DNA from 2 places in the Paraburkholderia sp. 22099 genome. Region 2 is predicted to be linked to the other one. Evidence: predicted binding sites of a transcription regulator. Region 2 holds the regulator's gene; the other holds the start of a gene.
What was found. The regulator LexA, encoded in region 2, represses DNA repair genes until DNA is damaged. The targets are predictions, from matches to a motif close to ACTGTATNNNNATACAGT.

Region 1 (5,838 bases), on a different contig from region 2:
GTGAAGCAGTGGCAATCGTCGTAGGTTCATTCGTGCTGGTGACGGCAACAGCGTTCGTCGTCGCTCACTATCGCCGGGAGCAAATGCGCCGAAAACTGCTTGGACGGCTGGCTTATCATCGCGACGCGTACGGCCTGGGCAGCGCCCGGCGTTGAGCTTCCGCTCTCGCTAACCTGTGGTGAAGATCGGGTTGACGGCGTTCCTCGCGCAGGCGAGGCGCCGTCGAAGGCCGTATTCGTGGCGCTTCATCCGAACAGGCCATGAAGGAACCACCGCGGCTCTTCTTCCGCATCGCGACTGCTCATGCGCTCGCGGTATATCCAGAAACAGCTCTGGTCTTCACCCTGAGCGACGAAATAATCGCGCGTGACGAGTTCGCCATCGAACCACCCGCTCTCGATGCGTTCGCCAGGCGACACGAGGCGCAGCGGCGAACCGTAAAACGGGCGGTGTTTTCGCATTAGCAGGCGCACGGGTTTCTCCAGCAGCCAGGTGGGCCGCGGAAGCGCTTTCGGCAACCGTGTGCTTTCCGACGTGCTGCCGACCGGCACCCATCGGTTGGCGATTTCGGGCCGGTAGTCCGCCGTTGGCGCGGGCCTGAGCACGTTGTCCTCGCCGAGCCGCGCGACCAGCAGCTCGACGAGACGGGCGTGGTCCGCGGCGGAGCCGCCGGGCTCGGGAAACAGCGTATCGGATGCCGGTGCGGCGGGCTGCACGTTCGATGCATCGAGCCGCAGCGCGATAACGGGGGCGGTCAGTTCAATGCGGCCAAGACGCTCCCTGACGAGTCGGACCAGATGATCTTCCCGCCATGTCGGCTCGCCCAGGGCAATCTCGATGGGCGTCGGCTCGATGGCCTGCCTGCCGCGCTCGTGCTCGAGCAGAAGCGTCGCGCCCGTCAACGCCAGTTGCTTCGCGCACAGCCAGCCGCACAGTTGCACGATGAGACGATGCGCACCGAAAAGCGCCGCTTCCGCATGCTCGATACGATCGGGCATTTCAATGCGGGCGGAAAACGTGGGAGGGAGCGCCAGCCACTCGAACAGTTCCGGCGCCGTGCCGAAAGCGCGGTCGAGCGAGTCGAGCAGATGTTCGCCGCAACGTCGTTGCAGGCCCGCGCGCGGCAGCCGTCTCACGTCGGCAATCGTTTCGCAGCCAAGGCCGGTGAACCAGTCGGCAAACGGCCTGATTTCCGGCACTGACTGCAACGGCAGCACCGACAGTTGCCGTTCCAGCGAATCGACCTTGAGCACGCGCCGGTTCCGGTTCCTCGCGAGCAGCCAGGCGCCTTGCCCGGTCGGCGCAGCGCTTATCCGCGCGGTCAGCCCGATGGCTTCGAGGATCGCTTTCGCCTGCCGGCATACGGCGAGCAGTCCGCCAAAGAGATGCAGGCTCGCGCCGATGTCCACCACGACAACCGCTTCGTCGAGAACCGCGACATCGGGTGAGAACCGCATGAGCGCCACGGCGACCTCGCGTTGCGCGGCATGCTCGCGGCCGGCGTCGCGTTCGTAAATCTCGATCTCCGGCGCGAGCGTCAGCACGCCGCCGCGTTTCATGCCGACCCGCACCCCCGCGGACCTGGCGACGCCATCCGCGATGAGCACCTTGTCCCGTTCGAGAACCACGCAGCCGTGCGCGGGCTCAGGCAGCCACTTCGGCCGGAAGATCTCGAGCTGCAACCGGGGCAGGTGAACGGCGAGAAATACGCGCATGGTGCGAAAACAGAACAGGTGTGGGTTGCAGGGGAATGGACAGAGGCTCTGCGCGTGCCGGACCTCGTCGCTTCGTGATGTCGACGGTCAGGCCGTCGCGTTCGGGCCGCAGCGCCAGCCGTAAAACCGCGGGAGAGGCATCCTGTGCCGACGCCAGCGGGCGGATCATGAAGAACAGCGTTTCCGAAGACTGGGCGGCCAGATGCAGCCGCCGCAGCGACGAGGTCTGAACGTGTTGCGCCCAGAACAGCAGTGCGCCGCAACTGCCGGCGCGCAGAATCTGCTCCGCGGCCCAGAGCGCGTCGGCTGTCTTCGGAGCCTGGACAACCATCAATTGTTCGGACGACAACCCGATGTATTCGAGGCCCAGGCCGTTCGGTACGTGCGGCGGCTGCACCATTGCAATCGGCCGCTTCTCCATTTCGCTGAGCGCGGGGCGCAATAGCCGCATTTCGCCCACGCCGGCCTGCTGCACCAGCAGGTCCACCAGCGCGCCGACCGGCCATCCGCCGCCGGGCAATTCCGCCGATAGCGCGGGATAGCCGGTATCCACGATATGCCCCCGGCTGCGCGCAAGCTGCGACGCCCGCCATAGCGACGGGTGGATGGCTTCGGGGACGGGCAGCGCGGTGGTCATTGGAGTTGCGGAAAAATCACTGTATGCATGTACAGTATCCTACACGGATTTTCGTAGCCACGAACAGGCACTTTTTTCGGGAAATTTTCAGGGAGAGGGCGCTGGCACGGCCATTAGAAAACCTCACGCCACTCGCCACTCGCCACGCGAACTGCCCGAATGCCCAATCGCATCCAGACGACAAAATCGTCACGCCTGAACGCATGGCACGCCGCATGCAACGCATGCAGCACGAACCTGCCAACTCAAAACCCACGCGAACCCGCCCGCATTCACCGTCGACCGGAGGAACCATGTGGCGCAAGCTTGCTCGACCGCGAATCGTGGTGGTCACCGGCGCCAGCGCGGGCGTGGGCCGCGCTACCGCCCTCGCGTTCGCGCGTCGCGGCGCGCATGTCGCGCTGCTGGCGCGCGACCCCGCGGCGCTCGACGACACGGCAGCGCAAGTGCGCGCATGCGGCGTGCGCGCGTTGCCGATCGCACTCGACGTCAGCGACGCCGACGCCGTCGAAGCCGCCGCCGCGCGCGTGGAAGCGGAGCTGGGTCCGATCGACGTATGGGTCAACAACGCCATGCTCACCGTGTTCGGACCGATGGCAAGCCTGACGCCGAAGGAGTTCGCGCGGGTGACGGACGTGACCTACCTCGGTTACGTCTGGGGCACGATGGCCGCGTTAAAGCGCATGAGCGCGCGCAATCGCGGTTGCATCGTTCAGGTCGGCTCGGCGCTCGCCTATCGCGCGATTCCGCTGCAATCGGCCTATTGCGGCGCGAAGCATGCGATCCGCGGCTTTACCGACGCATTGCGCTGCGAACTGCTTCACGATCACAGCCGCGTCCATCTGACGATGGTGCAAATGCCCGCATTGAATACGCCGCAATTCGACTGGGCCGAGAACCGCATGCCCCACGCTCCGCAGCCGGTGGCGCCCGTTTTTCAGCCGGAAGTCGCCGCGCGCGCGATCGTCTGGGCGGCAACGCATCGTCGGCGTGAGGTGTATGTCGGGATATCGACGGTGAAGGCGATTGTCGCCAACCAGGTCGTGCCCGGCTGGCTGGACCGATATCTCGGCCGCACCGGCTATCAGGCGCAGCAAAGAGCCGCGCCGGCAAGCGATGCCGCGCCCTCGAATCTGTGGCAACCGGTTGCCGGCGCGCATCGCGTTCATGGTCCATTCGACGGCGAGGCGAAGCGTTACAGCAGCGCGCTATGGCTCGATACGCATCGTCCGCTTGCGCTTGCCGCCGTGCTGAGCCTGGCCGCGTTGACATGGCGGCGCTGGCCGCGCCGCTAGCCGGCGTGGCTGGTCGGCTCGTCAGCGCAGCGCGATCCAATCCAGCAGCCGCTGACCGTAGCGGCCGCTCAAGGCCAGATAAAGCGCGGCGACGCCGAGGTTCCACAGCAGGATCATCGCGGTCGCGTCGAGAGGATGGAAAATCGACAAGGCCACCGCGGTCATTGCAGCGACCGCGAGACTACCCGCCATCACGACCGGTCCCGGCTCCAGCCGGGCGGCGTGGCGCAGCATGATCAGCATCACGAGCGATAGCGGCATGCCGACCAGTACCAGGGTCGCGAAGCATCTTGCCGTTTCGCCGACAGACATGCCTTCCGGTCCGATCGCGATCCAATTGGTCAGGCAACCGTAGCCAATCGTGGCGACCCACGTGAGCGCAGCCGGTCCCGGTAACAGAAGCCAATGGCGTGACCGGCCCGGCACGCTGGCAATCAATGCCGCGACGGCGGCCAGAATGCCGGTGGCCGTGGCCGCGGCCATGCCGATGACGAACAGCGGCTGATGCAGCTTGACCGCCAGGTCGGCGCGCACTCCATGCGCGACACCGACGAAGAGCATCACAACCGCGGCAAACAGCAACCAGCACGCGGCTCTCGCCGCTGGCGAGCGCAGACGCCGCACCGGCGCGGCATCCGCGGCGAGCACGTCGATCAGGTCGGAGGTGCGGGTCATGATTTGCTACCTCGCTGCGGGAACCTCTCCCGTAATCGTTTCATGGCCCGATGCGTGGCGACTTTCAACGCGGCAACCGACGTTCCGCTTGCAGCCGCGGCTTCTTGCAGCGACATCTCCTGCAATTTGAGCATGCGCATCGCGTCGCGTTGTCCGACAGGCAATTGCTCGATTGCTTCCCTGACCAGGCGGGCATTCACCGTCTCTTCCTCTAAGTTCGCTTCATCGGCGGCAAAGGTTTCCAACTGATTTTCCGTTGACGATTCATGCGAGCCAACACGGCCGCGCCGGCGCAGACCGTCGACGATGCGCCGGTTTGCAATGGCGACCAGCCACGGCCCGAACGGACGCGAAGGATCATACGTGTTGCGCACGGCGTGCACGGTCAGCAGCACATCCTGAACCGTGTCCTCGATGTCGTCGGCGTTGCGGATGTGTCGTGCCGCGAGCGCACGAAGGTAGGGCGTGATGTCCTGGAGCAACCGGCGATAGGTCTGGGCGTCGCCCATTTGCGCGCTGGCCATCATGGCGGACCAGTCGAGTTTGCCGTCGGCGCGACGGGTCGCCGGCGCTTGCCGAGCGGCCGGCGCGATCGACGCCAGGCTCTCTCTTTCGGAACCAGGAACGGGACTCGGCGGGGGGGGATGCCGTTGCATGCTGAAATTTTGTGGCGGGGAGCCCGGATTGTCACGCGGAAAAAGTTTGAGCGGACCGTAACCTTTTGCGGCGCTCGGCCGAACCTTCCTGCACGGCCCACAATGTCCGGCCGCAACCCTCAGGAGGATGCGTGATGAACAAACACAGGATGACGGCCTCGATCTTGTCTTCGGCAATCGGCCTGGCGCTCGCCATGCAGATCGCGCCTGTTCAGGCCCAGGCCATGAAGGACATGAGCGCGATGCCGCAAGTCGTGAAAGACAACATGGCCCGGATGGAAGCGAACAAACTGCAAAAGTGCTACGGCATCAACGCCGTGTCGAAAAACGACTGCGCTGAAGGCGCCCATTCCTGCGCCGGACAATCCACCCAGGCGCGCGACCCCAAGTCATTCGTTTTGCTGCCCGCCGGCGATTGCAGCAAGATCCAGGGCGGCAAGCTGAAGCCGGCGTGAGGAAGGAAGGGTCATGGATGCCGCTTCCGGCGCCTCGCACTATGCCCACGGCCTGATTCCGGCGTGCGCCGGCGTCGGGCTGCGCTTTCGGCACCATCACGAAGTTGTCGAACGGCATCCGCCCGCCGCCTGGTTCGAGGTGCATCCCGAGAACTACATGGGCGGCGGCCTCGCGCCAGGATACCTGGATGCGATTCGCCGGGATTACCCGATCTCGCTTCACGGGGTGGGCCTTTCTCCCGGCAGCGTCGAAGGCCTGGATGCACGGCATCTCGAGCGTGTGCGCGCCGTCATCGAGCGGGTCGAGCCCGGCCTCGTTTCTGAACACCTGTCATGGAGCGTAAGCGCCGGCGTCTATCTCGCCGACCTGTTGCCGCTGCCGATGACGGAAGAAGCGCTGACCCT
Region 2 (12,922 bases):
AACAGCAGCACGTAGATCAAGCCCGAGATCACCGGCGAAACCGAGAACGGCAGATCGATCAGCGTGGTCAACAGCGCCTTGCCGCGGAATTCGAACTTGGCGATGCACCAGGAAGCCGCGAGACCGAACACGAGGTTCAGCGGCACGGCAATCGCCGCGGTGATCACGGTGAGCTTGATCGCCGACAGCGCATCGGGATCGGCGAGCGATTCCAGATAGAAGCCGAGCCCCTTGTTCAACGCCTGATAGAACACGGCGACGAGCGGCACGACGAGAAACAGCGCGAGAAACAGCAGTGCGACGCCGGTCAGGATCCAGCGCACCACCGGCGGTTCGGTCACCGGATCGGGCCGGCGCGCGACGTTGAGCGGCGCGCGCGGCGCGACGGCGACGGCGGCCCGATCCGTCCCATCCGCGCGCTTCACACGATGCGCGCCGTCGGCGGAATGGCGGCTCATCGCACACCTCCGCCGATCGCCGCGACGCTTGCCGAGGCCGGCGCCGGGCCCGCGCCGCCGCGCCCGGTGCGGCGCTGCAAGTACCACTGCAAGGTATTGATGAACAGCAGCATCAGGAAGGACACGACCAGCATCACCACGGCCAATGCCGTGGCGCCCGCGTAGTCGTATTGCTCGAGCTTGGTGATGATCAGCAGCGAGGTGATTTCAGACTTCATCGGCACATTGCCGGCGATGAAAATCACCGAGCCGTATTCGCCGAGCGCACGCGCGAACGCCAGCGCGAAGCCCGTCAGCAAGGCCGGAAACACCGACGGCAACACCACGCGGCGAAACGTCAGCCAGCGCGACGCGCCGAGGCACGCGGCCGCCTCTTCCTGTTCGCGCTCGAACTCCTCGAGCACCGGCTGCACGGTCCGCACGACGAACGGCAAACCGATGAACGTCAGCGCAACCAGCACACCCGCCGGCGTGAATGCGATCTTGATGCCGAGCGGTTCGAGAAACTGCCCGATCCAGCCGTTGCCCGCGTACACGGCCGCGAGCGAAATGCCGGCCACGGAGGTCGGCAAAGCGAACGGCAGATCGACCACCGCATCGACGATGCGCTTGAACGGAAACGTGTAGCGCACCAGCACCCACGCCACCAGAAAGCCGAACACCGCGTTGATCAGCGCGCCGCCCAACGCCGAGAAGAACGTCAGGCGATACGACGCGAGCACGCGCGGCGAACTCACCGCGCGCACGAACTGCGCCCAGTCGAGCGTCGCGGTCTTGAGGAAGGTTGCGGCAAGCGGAATCAGCACCACGAGGCTCAGATAAGCCACCGTGATGCCGAGTGTCAGGCCAAAACCGGGCAAGGCGCTCGGTTTTCGGAAGGTCAACGTCGTCATGCTCAATGCTCTTTCAGGATTCACGCCTGCGTGTTCTGGCCGCCGGGCCCTGGCTGGCCAAAGCGCGCCACTGGGGCGCGCCCGGATTGGACGCGTTGCCGCGTCGCTCGGTCGATGCCGTTGCCGGCACCGGCGGTCTTACTGCGGCTGATAGATCGAATCGAATACGCCGCCGTCCGCGAAGTGCGTTTTCTGCGCGTTCGTCCAGCCGCCGAACGAGTCGTCCACCGTGTACAGCTTCAGCTTCGGAAACTTCGAGGTCAACTCCGCCGGCACCTTGTTCGAACGCGGCCGGTAGAAGTTCTTCGCGGCGATCTCCTGGCCCTGCTCGCTGTACAGGAAGTTCAGATACGCCTCGGCCAGCTTGCGCGTGCCGCGCTTGTCGACGACCTTGTCGACCACGGCAACCGGCGGCTCGGCCAGGATGCTCACGGACGGCACGACGATTTCGAACTTGTCCGTGCCGAACTCCTTCAGCGACAGGAACGCTTCGTTTTCCCACGCGATCAGCACGTCGCCGATGCCGCGTTGCACGAAGCTGGTGGTCGCGCCGCGCGCGCCCGAATCGAGCACGCCGGCATTCTTATAGAGCTTGCCGACGAACTCCTTCGCCTTCTGGTCGTTGCCGCCCGGCTGATGCGCGGCATACGACCACGCCGCGAGGTAGTTCCAGCGCGCGCCGCCCGAGGTTTTCGGGTTCGGCGTGACGATCGACACGCCCGGTTTGATCAGATCGTCCCAGTCCTTGATGTGCTTCGGGTTGCCCTTGCGCACCAGAAACACGATCGTCGACGTGTACGGCGATGCGTTGTCGGGCAGACGCTTTTGCCAGCCCTTGTCGAGCAGGCCCTTGTTAGCGAGGGCGTCGATGTCGTAGGCGAGCGCGAGGGTCACGACGTCCGCCTGCAGGCCGTCGAGCACGGAGCGCGCCTGCGCGCCCGAGCCGCCGTGCGACTGCTTGAAGGTGATCGTTTCGCCGGTTTTTGCCTTCCACTCCTTGCCGAACGCCTGGTTGACGTCCTGGTAGAGCTCGCGCGTCGGGTCGTAGGACACGTTCAGCAGCGTCGTGTCGGCGGCGTGCGCCTGCCCCGCGACGCCGAGCGCGGCTGCCGCGCCGAAGGCGAGCGCCGCGATCAGTTTCTTCGTCTTGCCTGCCAGCCCCGTGTGTCGATGGTTCATGCCAACTTTCTCCGCGTTGTGGTCCGTTGAAACGGCGTGTGATGTTGTTTTGCGTCGTCTGCGTGCGGCCACGTGTGCGTGGCGCCAACTGGAGGCCAGTCTATCGAAGGGCTTTCATCATTAAAAATAATGTTTCTTCATTCTTTAATACGCAAAAGTGGTAATGACAGCCAGATAAGGCGTTGCAGCACGAAAACGGGTGTTGGAGCGTCCGGTTTGGACGTTTCCACGACCCCACTTCGTCGCCTGCCCGCACGAACTTAAAGTAAAGCTTGAATTGCGCCGGATACTGTATAAAAATACAGCCACCTGTTCATACATACAGTGGCGCCATGACAAAACTCACCGCACGACAGCAGCAGGTTTTCGATCTGATCCGCCGGGCCATCGAACGCACCGGCTTTCCGCCCACCCGCGCGGAGATCGCCGCGGAACTGGGCTTCAGCTCGGCCAACTCGGCAGAAGAACATCTGCGCGCGCTCGCTCGCAAGGGTGTCATCGAGCTGGCGGCCGGCGCATCGCGCGGCATACGCCTTCTCACCAGCCCCGAAGACTCGCCGCACCAGTTCACGCTGCCGCACGCGAGCATCATGCAACTGTCGTTGCCGCTGATCGGCCGGGTCGCCGCGGGTAGCCCGATACTCGCGCAGGAACATATCTCGCAGCATTACGCATGCGACCCGGCGCTCTTCTCGAGCAAGCCCGATTACCTGCTGAAAGTGCGCGGGCTGTCCATGCGCGACGCCGGCATCTTCGACGGCGACCTGCTCGCGGTGCAAAAACGCAGCGAGGCGAAAGACGGCCAGATCATCATCGCCCGGCTCGGCGACGACGTCACGGTCAAGCGCCTGAAGCGCCGGCCGAACGGTATCGAGCTGATCGCCGAGAATCCCGATTACGACAACATCTTCGTTGAAACCGGCAGCGCGGATTTCGCGCTGGAGGGTATCGCCGTGGGGCTGATCCGCCCCGGAGAGTTTTAACCCGCCCGCTCGCCGGTTCGCCGGATCGCAGCCGCCCCAACGTTGAATCGCCTGGAGAGACTCATGGAACGCCTTGCCCGCCTGCTGCCCTTTCGCCAGTTCGGTCGTCTGCGCCGTCTGCGCAAGCTGGTGCCCTGCTCAGTGAGCGGAGCGCCCGCGGTCAGCACGCCATCGCTGTTCGACTCGCCCGACGGGGTATCGAGCTTGCCGTCGTCGTTGCCCGCCTTTGCCCGCGTGTCGTTGAATGCCGGGTTGAATATGGCGGAGCCGGAGCGGCGCGCACCGGTTCGGGTTTATCACGGGCCGTCGCGGCTCATCATGGTCGGCACCATGGAGGCCGTATGCCGCATGATCGATCGTTGCATCGCCGACGAGGCCAACGTGCACGGCGCGGTATTCGAGTCCTGATCGGCTTTCAATATTGTTGTCGCGTGGGATCGTTTTTGCGTGGCCGCGGTCCACGTTAGATCAAACGTGATGGAGAGTCCCACCCGATGGCAGTTTCGACACGCAAGAACCACGGCGCCAGCCGGCCGCTGATCGTCACTCTGGTTGTGATCGTGTTGATCGCCGCGCTGGGGTTCGTCTACGCGTCGCCGTATATCGCGCTGAATAATCTCAAGCGCGCGGCGGACGCGCGCGACGCGCAAACCGTCAATCAGTACGTCGACTTTCCCGCATTGCGCGAAAGCCTGAAGCAGCAGGTCACAGGCTTGCTGACACGCCGGCTCGACGCGCAGGGCAACGGCAATCCATTAGCCGCGATCGGCGCGATGATCGGCGTGGCATTGATCGGGCCGCTGGTAGACGCTTATGCGACGCCGGACGGCGTGGCGGCATTGCTGAACGGCATGCCGCCGCGCGGCAATCCTGGCGAGCGGCCGCCTGCTCCGCCCGCGGCCAACAATCCGCCCGCAACACCCGCGCCGGCGCCCGTGCCTGCATCGCCCACCGCGGGAGGCTCAGCCAACAGCGCGGCAAACAATAACGCCGCGCCGCCGCAGCCGCCGGAAACCACGGCGAGCTATCGCGGCCTCAACCAGTTCGCCGTTACTTACCGGCATGGCGCCGGCGACGCACGTTATTCGGCGATCTTCCAGCGCGAAGGCTTGCTCACATGGAAGCTGAGCGCCGTCAATTTAAACGAGTGATTGTCTGGTCGCGTGAACGGAGCTGGAAGAGCAACCGTTTTCCTGCCAGGCTTCCTGCGCATCAAGCCGCCGCTTGCTGCTGCTCCTGCGCGGAAGAACACGCCACCAGGATGCTGCACGATACGCGGTCGAGCAACGGCGTATTGCCCGCGCCCATCCACCATCGCGACAAACCGGTGCGGCAACGGTGGCCGACCACCACGAGGTCCACGTTCAAGTCGTTGGCGAGATTCGCGATCTCGTCAATTGGATGGCCAAACGCAAAGTGCCCTTGCGCGGTCACGCCACGCTCGGTGAGCCAGTCCACCCCTTCCTGCAGAATGTCGCGGGCGGTCTTCTCGAAACTGCCGCAGGCCACATCGGTCAGCAGGCCCGCGCTTTGCGCAATGCTCGAACGCATGTCGACCACGGACAGCAGATGCGTTTCCGCCTTCAGATCCAACGCCAGGTCGGCGCCGCAACGCAACGCCTTGCGGCCTTCGCGCGAGCCGTCGTAGCACAGCAGGATTTTCTTGTAGCTCGCCATGATTTTCTCCCTAGCCGCGAAAAGCGCGGTCTTCATGAATCATGGTGCGCCGCAATTCAGCTTGCAAGGGATGGAAAACGCTAGGTGTGCACTGATCGGGAGCGTGCGGGGTTTTGATCGGGATCGAGGCTGTCTTGCGAGGTTTGCGGCAGTGCAAGAAACACGCTCGGAACGGCTGCGGGCTCGCCGACGGCAACTCGCCGATGCCCTAGAATAGACGGCCTTCCCGGCCATTAGCATCATCGGCGAGTTTTTCCCAGAACCTCCATCGATCCCATGCCTGAAGCCCCCATTGAATTCCAGCAGGTCAAGAAAAGCTACGGCGACAAAACAGTCGTCGACGGGCTCTCGTTTCACGTCGATGCCGGCGAATGCTTCGGCTTGCTCGGCCCCAACGGCGCGGGCAAGACCACCACGCTGCGCATGCTGCTCGGCATCGCCGCACCCGATGCCGGCGTGATCCGCCTGTGCGGCGAGCCGATTCCGCGCCGCGCGCGGATGGCGCGGGCGCGCGTCGGCGTGGTGCCGCAGTTCGACAATCTCGATCCCGACTTCACGGTGCGCGAGAACCTGCTGGTGTTCGGCCGTTACTTCGGGCTGAGCGCCGCGCAATGCCGCGCGATGGTGCCGTCGCTGCTCGAATTCGCGCGCCTCGAAAGCAAGGCGGATGCGCGCGTGAGCGAGCTATCGGGCGGCATGAAGCGGCGCCTGACGCTCGCCCGGGCGCTCGTCAACGATCCCGACGTGCTGATCATGGACGAGCCGACCACCGGCCTCGATCCCCAGGCGCGGCATCTGATCTGGGAGCGGCTGCGCTCGTTGCTCGCGCGCGGCAAGACGATCCTGCTGACCACGCATTTCATGGAAGAAGCCGAACGGCTTTGCAACCGGCTGTGCGTGATCGAGGAAGGACGCAAGATCGCCGAGGGCGCGCCGAGCACGTTGATCGCCTCGGAGATCGGCTGCGACGTGATCGAGATCTTCGGTCCCGACCCGGTCGCGTTGCGCGACGAACTGGCGCCGCTTGTCGAGCGAACCGAGATCAGCGGTGAGACGCTCTTCTGCTATGTGAACGACGCGCAGCCGGTGCATGCGCGGCTCAAGCAACGCGCCGACCTGCGCTATCTGCATCGTCCGGCGAATCTGGAAGATGTGTTCCTGCGGCTCACCGGCCGCGAGATGCAGGACTGACGCCGGCCGCATCCGTTACAGCTACAACGACACTGCACGAGACACGCAATGGACGCACGCACTTACGAAACACACGGCAACGGCGACGCACCGTCGAGGCAGGAACCGTTCGCCGCGTTGCCCGCGAACGCCGTGAACTGGATTGCGGTGTGGCGCCGCAACTATCTGGTGTGGAGGAAGCTCGCGATCGCCTCGATGTTCGGCAATCTCGCCGATCCGATGATCTATCTGTTCGGGCTCGGCTTCGGGCTCGGCCTGATGGTCGGACACGTCGACGGCGTGTCGTACATCGCGTTTCTGGCGGCCGGCACGGTCGCGTCGAGCGTGATGATGTCCGCGAGTTTCGAGTCGATGTACTCGGGCTTCTCGCGCATGCACGTGCAGCGCACCTGGGAGGCGATCATGCACACGCCGCTCACGCTCGGCGACATCGTGCTCGGTGAAGTGATCTGGGCGGGCAGTAAGTCGGTGCTGTCGGGCACGGCGATCATGCTGGTGGCCGGCGCGCTCGGCTACGCGAACTTCCCGTCGATGCTGCTGGCGTTGCCCGTCATCGTGCTGACCGGGCTCGCGTTCGCCAGTATCGCGATGGTGGTGACGGCACTCGCGCCATCGTATGACTTCTTTATGTTTTATCAGACGCTGGTGTTGACGCCGATGCTGTTGCTCTCCGGCGTGTTCTTCCCGGCTTCGCAACTGCCCGCCGCCGCGCGTGCCGCGACCCAGGTGTTGCCTCTCGCGCACGCCGTCGATCTGATTCGCCCGGCGATGCTCGGGCGGCCCGTCGAGGACGCGGTTTTGCATGTCGCGGTGCTGGCGGTGTATGCGGTGGGTGGGTTCGTCGTCTCGGCGGTGCTGTTCCGGCGCCGGATGATGAAGTAACGCGAGGTTATATCGAACACGGCGGCGGCAGGCAGCGCGCACGCGTCGCCCGCCGTGAATGGACCGGTGTCAGTCCTCGTCGTCCGTCCACGGAATATCCACGTCGGAGATGAACGCGACCGTTGCGAACGGTCCGCCATCCTGGCGGCCGATCTTGCCGTCGGCGCGCTGCCATTCAACGCGAAACACCGTGCCTGGGTCGTCGGCGATCAGCCTGACCGTGCGAAGCTCATCGGGATCCGCCTCTTCGACAGGACCGTCGAGCGAGATCAGCAATTCCTGCGGCCATAGTCCGTCGGCGGGATCATAAATCTTGTCGCCGTCGGGTATCAGCGTGAACGCCTCCACGCCGATCGTCGCGGAAGCGTCGACGATCATCTTGGCCAATGCACGCAGCAATGCGGTCGCGCGCGCCGAGTTCGCCTGACGAATTGCAAGGTCCCCGCGCGTCAGCGCCTGCTCGAGTTTTGGGTTTGTTTTTTGTTGCGCCATTCGATGTCCTGAGTCCTATCGCTCTGTTGTAGGCGGCACGCTGCATTGATCCGCCGCCGCTCGCCGTTTTTCGGGCTGAATCCTACCATTGGCGTGCATCCCGGCATGGCGATCCGCGCGGCCCGGTCCGACAGCCCGCCCCGTCCACCACAGTTTAGGTCGTGATTCGTGTTCCGGCTTGGGAGATTTGGTTTTGAAGCGCCGGTCGAGCGCGGCGCTTGCAGCAATTCCGACGGTTTGCCGCGTGCTTCGCATTGTTTGAAACGGTGCTGGCGAGGCTTGATTGCCGCCGTCCGTCCGAAGCTGTATGCGGTGGCTCGCGAAGCGAAAGATTCGCCGAACGCGATGGCGATGAAGCAAGGCGCAACCAACTTCACGCAACCCCACGCCAGGTCACCATCCCGGCAACGAAGCCGGGGCACGTTCAGACGACGTTCCGACGACGTTCAGCGCGTCGCTCGAATCGATCACGAGGCAACGCGCCCAGGCCGCTCCATCAAGGCGCCGGGTTCGGCTGCAACTCATGCAGCGCATCGATTTCCGCAAGCGCCTCAACCGGAAGCTCGACGTCCGCGCTCGCGATGTTTTCCCTCAACTGATCGAGCGACGTGGCGCCGATCAGATTACTGGTCAAAAACGGCCGGCTGTTGACGAACGCGAGCGCGAATTGCGCGGGCGACAAGCCGTGACGTTTCGCCAGTTCCACATAACGCGTGGTCGCCTGGATCGATTGCGGCTTGCTGTAGCGTTGAAAGCGCTCGAACAGCGAGATGCGGGCGCCCGCCGGCCGCGCGCCGCCTTCATACTTGCCCGACAGCCAGCCGAAGGCCAGCGGCGAATACGCGAGCAAGCCGATGTTGTCGCGATGCGCGTATTCCGAGAGCCCCACCTCGTAGGTGCGATTGAGCAGGCTGTACGGATTCTGGATGCTGACGATACGCGGCAAGCCGAGCTTTTCGGCCGCGCGCAGAAACTGCGCGACGCCCCACGGCGTTTCGTTCGACACGCCGATGTGCCGCACCTTGCCCGCCTTCACGAACTCGGCGAGCACCGACAACGTCTCTTCGATCGGCACCGTGTACGCGTCGTCGACCCAAGGGTACGCCGTGCGGCCGAACGTCATCGTGCTGCGATCCGGCCAGTGCAACTGATACAGATCGACGTAATCCGTTTGCAAGCGCGTGAGGCTGTCGTTGAGCGCTTCCGTCAGATTCTTACGGTCGAACTGATTGCCCTCGCCGCGAATATGTCGCGGGTTGTGCGGTTGACGCGCGGGGCCGGCGATCTTGGTGGCGAGCACGATCTTCTCGCGCGCGCCGCGATGCCGCGCGAGCCACGTGCCGATGAAGCGCTCCGTCGAGCCTTGCGTTTCGGCGCGCGGCGGCACCGGGTACATTTCAGCGGTGTCGATCAGGTTGACGCCGTGGTCGAGCGCATAGTCGATCTGCGCATGCGCTTCCTGCTCGGTGTTCTGCTCGCCCCATGTCATGGTGCCGAGGCCGATCAGGCTGACCTGCACGTCGGAGTCGCCGAGTCTGCGGTATTCCATCGAACTTGTCCTGTTGATTTGTATGAACGGAAAGCGCTGACGTTACCACGCCGGCGTCATGCGTGCAGCACGGCTAAAATGCCGTTCGAACGGCGCCAACCGGCTCTGTCGACTCAGCCGCGCTCAATAATTTTTGCGTCGATCTCTCCACGATGAATCCCGAACACCTCGAACTGCTGGTCACGCGCGTGATGCCGTACGGGAAATACAAAGGCCGTCTGATCGCGGACCTGCCCGGCCACTATCTGAACTGGTTCGCGAGCCAGGGCTTTCCGCCGGGCGAAATCGGCCGGCTGCTCGCCTTGATGCACGAGATCGATCACAACGGTTTGTCCTCGCTCATCGAGCCTTTGCGCAAGCGCTGAGGCGAAGCTTTCGTCTGATGGCAACGTGACAGCGCGCCTAGGGTTGCGGCTCGAAAAATTTAACTAACTGTTACGACGCGGAGAACCGCTGAGGCGCGAAAAGTTCGCGGCCTTGCCTTGCTGTCATGGCATTGAACCGGGGTGCAGCGATAGCGCACGCCCAATGACACGCGACGGCGGTAACTTGCGGACACAACCGCCGCTGAACTCTCTTACGCGCGATCTTTCTGATCCTTATCCACGAAGGAGAAGATCGTGAGCAAGCTGATTGCATCGACGGCTCTATTGGCTGTAGTGGCGAGTCTCGCGGGATGCGCGGTCGCGCCGGGATACGACTACGCCTACGGTCAATCCTATTACCCCGGCTACGGTTACGCATACGGACCACCGTACCAACCGGTGTACGGCACGATAGGCATCTGGGGCGGCTCGTCCTGCTGTTATTACCGCGGCGACGGTGGGCGCTGGCATGGCGGCCACGGTGGTGGCGGCTGGCACGGTGGGAACGGCTGGCACGGCGGTGGATATGGCGGCTCCCACGGCGGAAGTTCATGGAGCGGCGGCGGGCGTGGGGGTCGTTGGCATTGACGCGGCTGGGTCGCGCATTCCGGGTCGCGCATCTGGGTCGCTCCGCCAGCGCGATAAACGGATCGGTAAGCGAGCCAGGACATCGGGTGCCTTGCGGTAAAATCGCATTTTGATTCAAGCCGCCTGGCCGCCATGTCTTCAGTTCAAACTCCCAGTCCGCGCCGCGTTTCGGTCGCACCCATGATGGACTGGACGGATCGTCACTGCCGCTCGCTGCATCGCATGATTTCGCGCCATACGTGGCTTTACACGGAGATGGTCACGACCGGTGCGCTGCTCCACGGCGACGTGCCGCGTCATCTAGCGTTTGCGCCCGAAGAAGCGCCGGTCGCGTTGCAACTCGGCGGCAGCGAGCCTGACGACCTCGCCCGTTCGGCCAAGCTGGGCGAGCAATGGGGCTACGACGAGATCAATCTGAACTGCGGCTGTCCGTCCGAGCGCGTGCAGCGCGGTGCGTTCGGCGCGTGTCTGATGAACGAGCCGCAACTCGTCGCCGACTGCGTGAAGGCAATGCGCGATGCCGTGTCGGTGCCGGTAACGGTCAAGCACCGGATCGGCGTCGACGCGGTCGAGGAGTATGGCTTCGTGCGCGATTTCGTCGGCACGATCGCGGACGCCGGCTGCAACGTCTTTGTCGTGCATGCGCGCAACGCGATTCTCAAGGGCTTGAGCCCGAAGGAGAACCGCGAGATCCCGCCGCTCAAATACGACTACGCGTATCGACTGAAGCGCGATTTCCCGCAGCTGGAGATCATCATCAACGGCGGCATCAAGACGCTCGACGAAGTAGAAACGCATCTTCAACACGTCGACGGCGTGATGCTTGGACGCGAGGCTTATCACAATCCCTATGTGCTGGCCGACGTCGATGCACGCTTTTATGGCTCGGCGCAAACGCCGCTCACGCGCGAGCAGGTCGAAGCGAAGCTGATCGACTATTGCGCGGCTGAAATGGCGCGCGGCACGTATCTCGGTGCAATCACGCGCCACGCGCTCGGCCTCTATCGCGGCGAGGCGGGCGCACGCGGATGGCGTCGTGTGTTATCCGACAGCAAACGGCTGGCTGCACGCGACCTGTCGATTTTCGACGAGGCAAGACAGCAACTGCGCGAGCCAGTCGAAATTTTTGAATAAAGGACTAGGCAAGTCGGATTCTTGTTCGTATAATCTCGTTTCTTCGTCGGCGAGCCATGTTTTTTAGGCAAGCCAAGCAGATGTCAGTGGTGGCTGTAGCTCAGTTGGTAGAGTCCAGGATTGTGATTCCTGTTGTCGTGGGTTCGAGCCCCATCAGCCACCCCAAAGAATTCAGACGCTTCAAAAGTTAGGCATTCAAAAGCCGTTCCGGAATATTCGGAACGGCTTTTTGTTTTCGGAAATCTACTCCGGGGCTTTTGTGTTTCTGGTTTCGCCCGGCTCGCGAAGTGGCCTACCCTCACGTGTCGCCGGATACATCGTTTCGCGTCATATGTGAGGAGCGGGTGGCATGCGCCCACCCTAACGGATCACGGCTATATGCCCATTCGGCACTGATGCCGTGGTCGAGATCCAATGGTTCCACGGTAGTTTTCATCGCGCGGATTTCGTCCATCGTATAAGTGCAGTTCGTGGGATCTCGCTTTTGAGGCGTGGCATCTCTGCACGCGTGCGTTGCGGAATCCGGCATGTCTTTCGCCATCTCAGCCATGCGTCGCCATGACCTGGCAATAAGACGCCGGTCACTTGACGGGCGCAGCGATACAAAGAACTCGAACGTGTACTTCTCCGTGTCGTGGAAGCGGTCGCACGCAAAATCGAGCAATCCGACATCCGCCATTTGCGCCATTAAACCGCCGAACGATTTTGGCGTAAAGACCCAACAGTGCACGTCATGGTATGTACCGTTATCGAGGACGTCCCGCGCGATCTTTACTGCATTCTCGAACGTCTGAAATTTTACGAGTTCGCCAGTTTCAATTTTCCCGTCCCATGCGGCGGCGCAGTCTAGCCGAACTGCGTTCAACAGGAAGTCCAGCACGGAATGAGGCTGCGGAACACGGGCTCGCAACAGGAAGCTGTTCACGACATCCGCGAAGCGCGTTTCCTCGCGCAAATAATCGAACGTGAACCGTCTGTCTGGGATCATCAGACGGACTTCGCCGGTGTCTTTCAGAATGCTGCGAAGTTCGGCGAGCCACGTAATGAGGTCGGGCACGTGCTCAATGACGTGCGAGGCGATCACATAATCAACTTTTCGATGATCGACGGCGTCAGCCAGGGTGTTTTCGCCCCATATCGCGTCAACGCGGACGATATTTTCGACATTAACGTTGGGGTCCTGCCTGTATTTTTCGACGAGGCCCTCACGGTCGGTATAGTCGACGTAGAGGATATTCCCGTCATTTCGCTGGATGAACGGTTTGTCGAGCGCGCCGATTTCAATGCCCACCAATTTCGAAACATCGAGATTAAAAAGCAGTTTCTCCCGCCTCTGCATGCCCGATCCCCTTAGATTTTGTTCTAGCGGCAAGTCTAGTTCACTGCGCGAAACCGCGCGCGACAAATGATGAGCGATTTCCGACTTCCCAGGCATCCACCAGGAAAATGGCGAAAAGCAGTGCGGCACATGAGTTGTGATTTTTTGTTTTTTATTGAGCGTTGCACCTGTTTAATCGTTTGTCACCGTCGC

Region 1: imuA (translesion DNA synthesis-associated protein ImuA) is a predicted target of LexA. The motif match lies at 2,371-2,388, and genes of this name have one in related genera.

The regions. Positions count from the first base shown of each region.
Region 1 is NZ_JBQEPU010000036.1:34,925-40,762, reverse strand. Features, by position in the region: gene ACTJLC_RS26960 (hypothetical protein) at 1-155, shown strand, start outside; gene ACTJLC_RS26955 (Y-family DNA polymerase) at 246-1,715, opposite strand; gene imuA (translesion DNA synthesis-associated protein ImuA) at 1,645-2,352, opposite strand; gene ACTJLC_RS26945 (SDR family oxidoreductase) at 2,646-3,647, shown strand; gene ACTJLC_RS26940 (DUF1109 domain-containing protein) at 3,669-4,322, opposite strand; gene ACTJLC_RS26935 (sigma-70 family RNA polymerase sigma factor) at 4,319-4,978, opposite strand; gene ACTJLC_RS26930 (BufA1 family periplasmic bufferin-type metallophore) at 5,113-5,433, shown strand; gene bufB (MNIO family bufferin maturase) at 5,447-5,838, shown strand, end outside.
Region 2 is NZ_JBQEPU010000001.1:286,617-299,538, forward strand. Features, by position in the region: gene cysW (sulfate ABC transporter permease subunit CysW) at 1-458, opposite strand, end outside; gene cysT (sulfate ABC transporter permease subunit CysT) at 455-1,351, opposite strand; gene ACTJLC_RS01230 (sulfate ABC transporter substrate-binding protein) at 1,490-2,530, opposite strand; gene lexA (transcriptional repressor LexA) at 2,863-3,513, shown strand; gene ACTJLC_RS01240 (hypothetical protein) at 3,577-3,921, shown strand; gene ACTJLC_RS01245 (DUF2939 domain-containing protein) at 4,008-4,664, shown strand; gene ACTJLC_RS01250 (universal stress protein) at 4,726-5,190, opposite strand; gene nodI (nodulation factor ABC transporter ATP-binding protein NodI) at 5,467-6,381, shown strand; gene ACTJLC_RS01260 (ABC transporter permease) at 6,430-7,263, shown strand; gene ACTJLC_RS01265 (hypothetical protein) at 7,333-7,755, opposite strand; gene ACTJLC_RS01270 (hypothetical protein) at 7,713-8,132, opposite strand; gene ACTJLC_RS01275 (NADP(H)-dependent aldo-keto reductase) at 8,252-9,304, opposite strand; gene ACTJLC_RS01280 (DUF3820 family protein) at 9,457-9,669, shown strand; gene ACTJLC_RS01285 (hypothetical protein) at 9,925-10,257, shown strand; gene dusA (tRNA dihydrouridine(20/20a) synthase DusA) at 10,390-11,391, shown strand; tRNA gene ACTJLC_RS01295 (tRNA-His) at 11,481-11,556, shown strand; gene ACTJLC_RS01300 (methyltransferase domain-containing protein) at 11,690-12,730, opposite strand.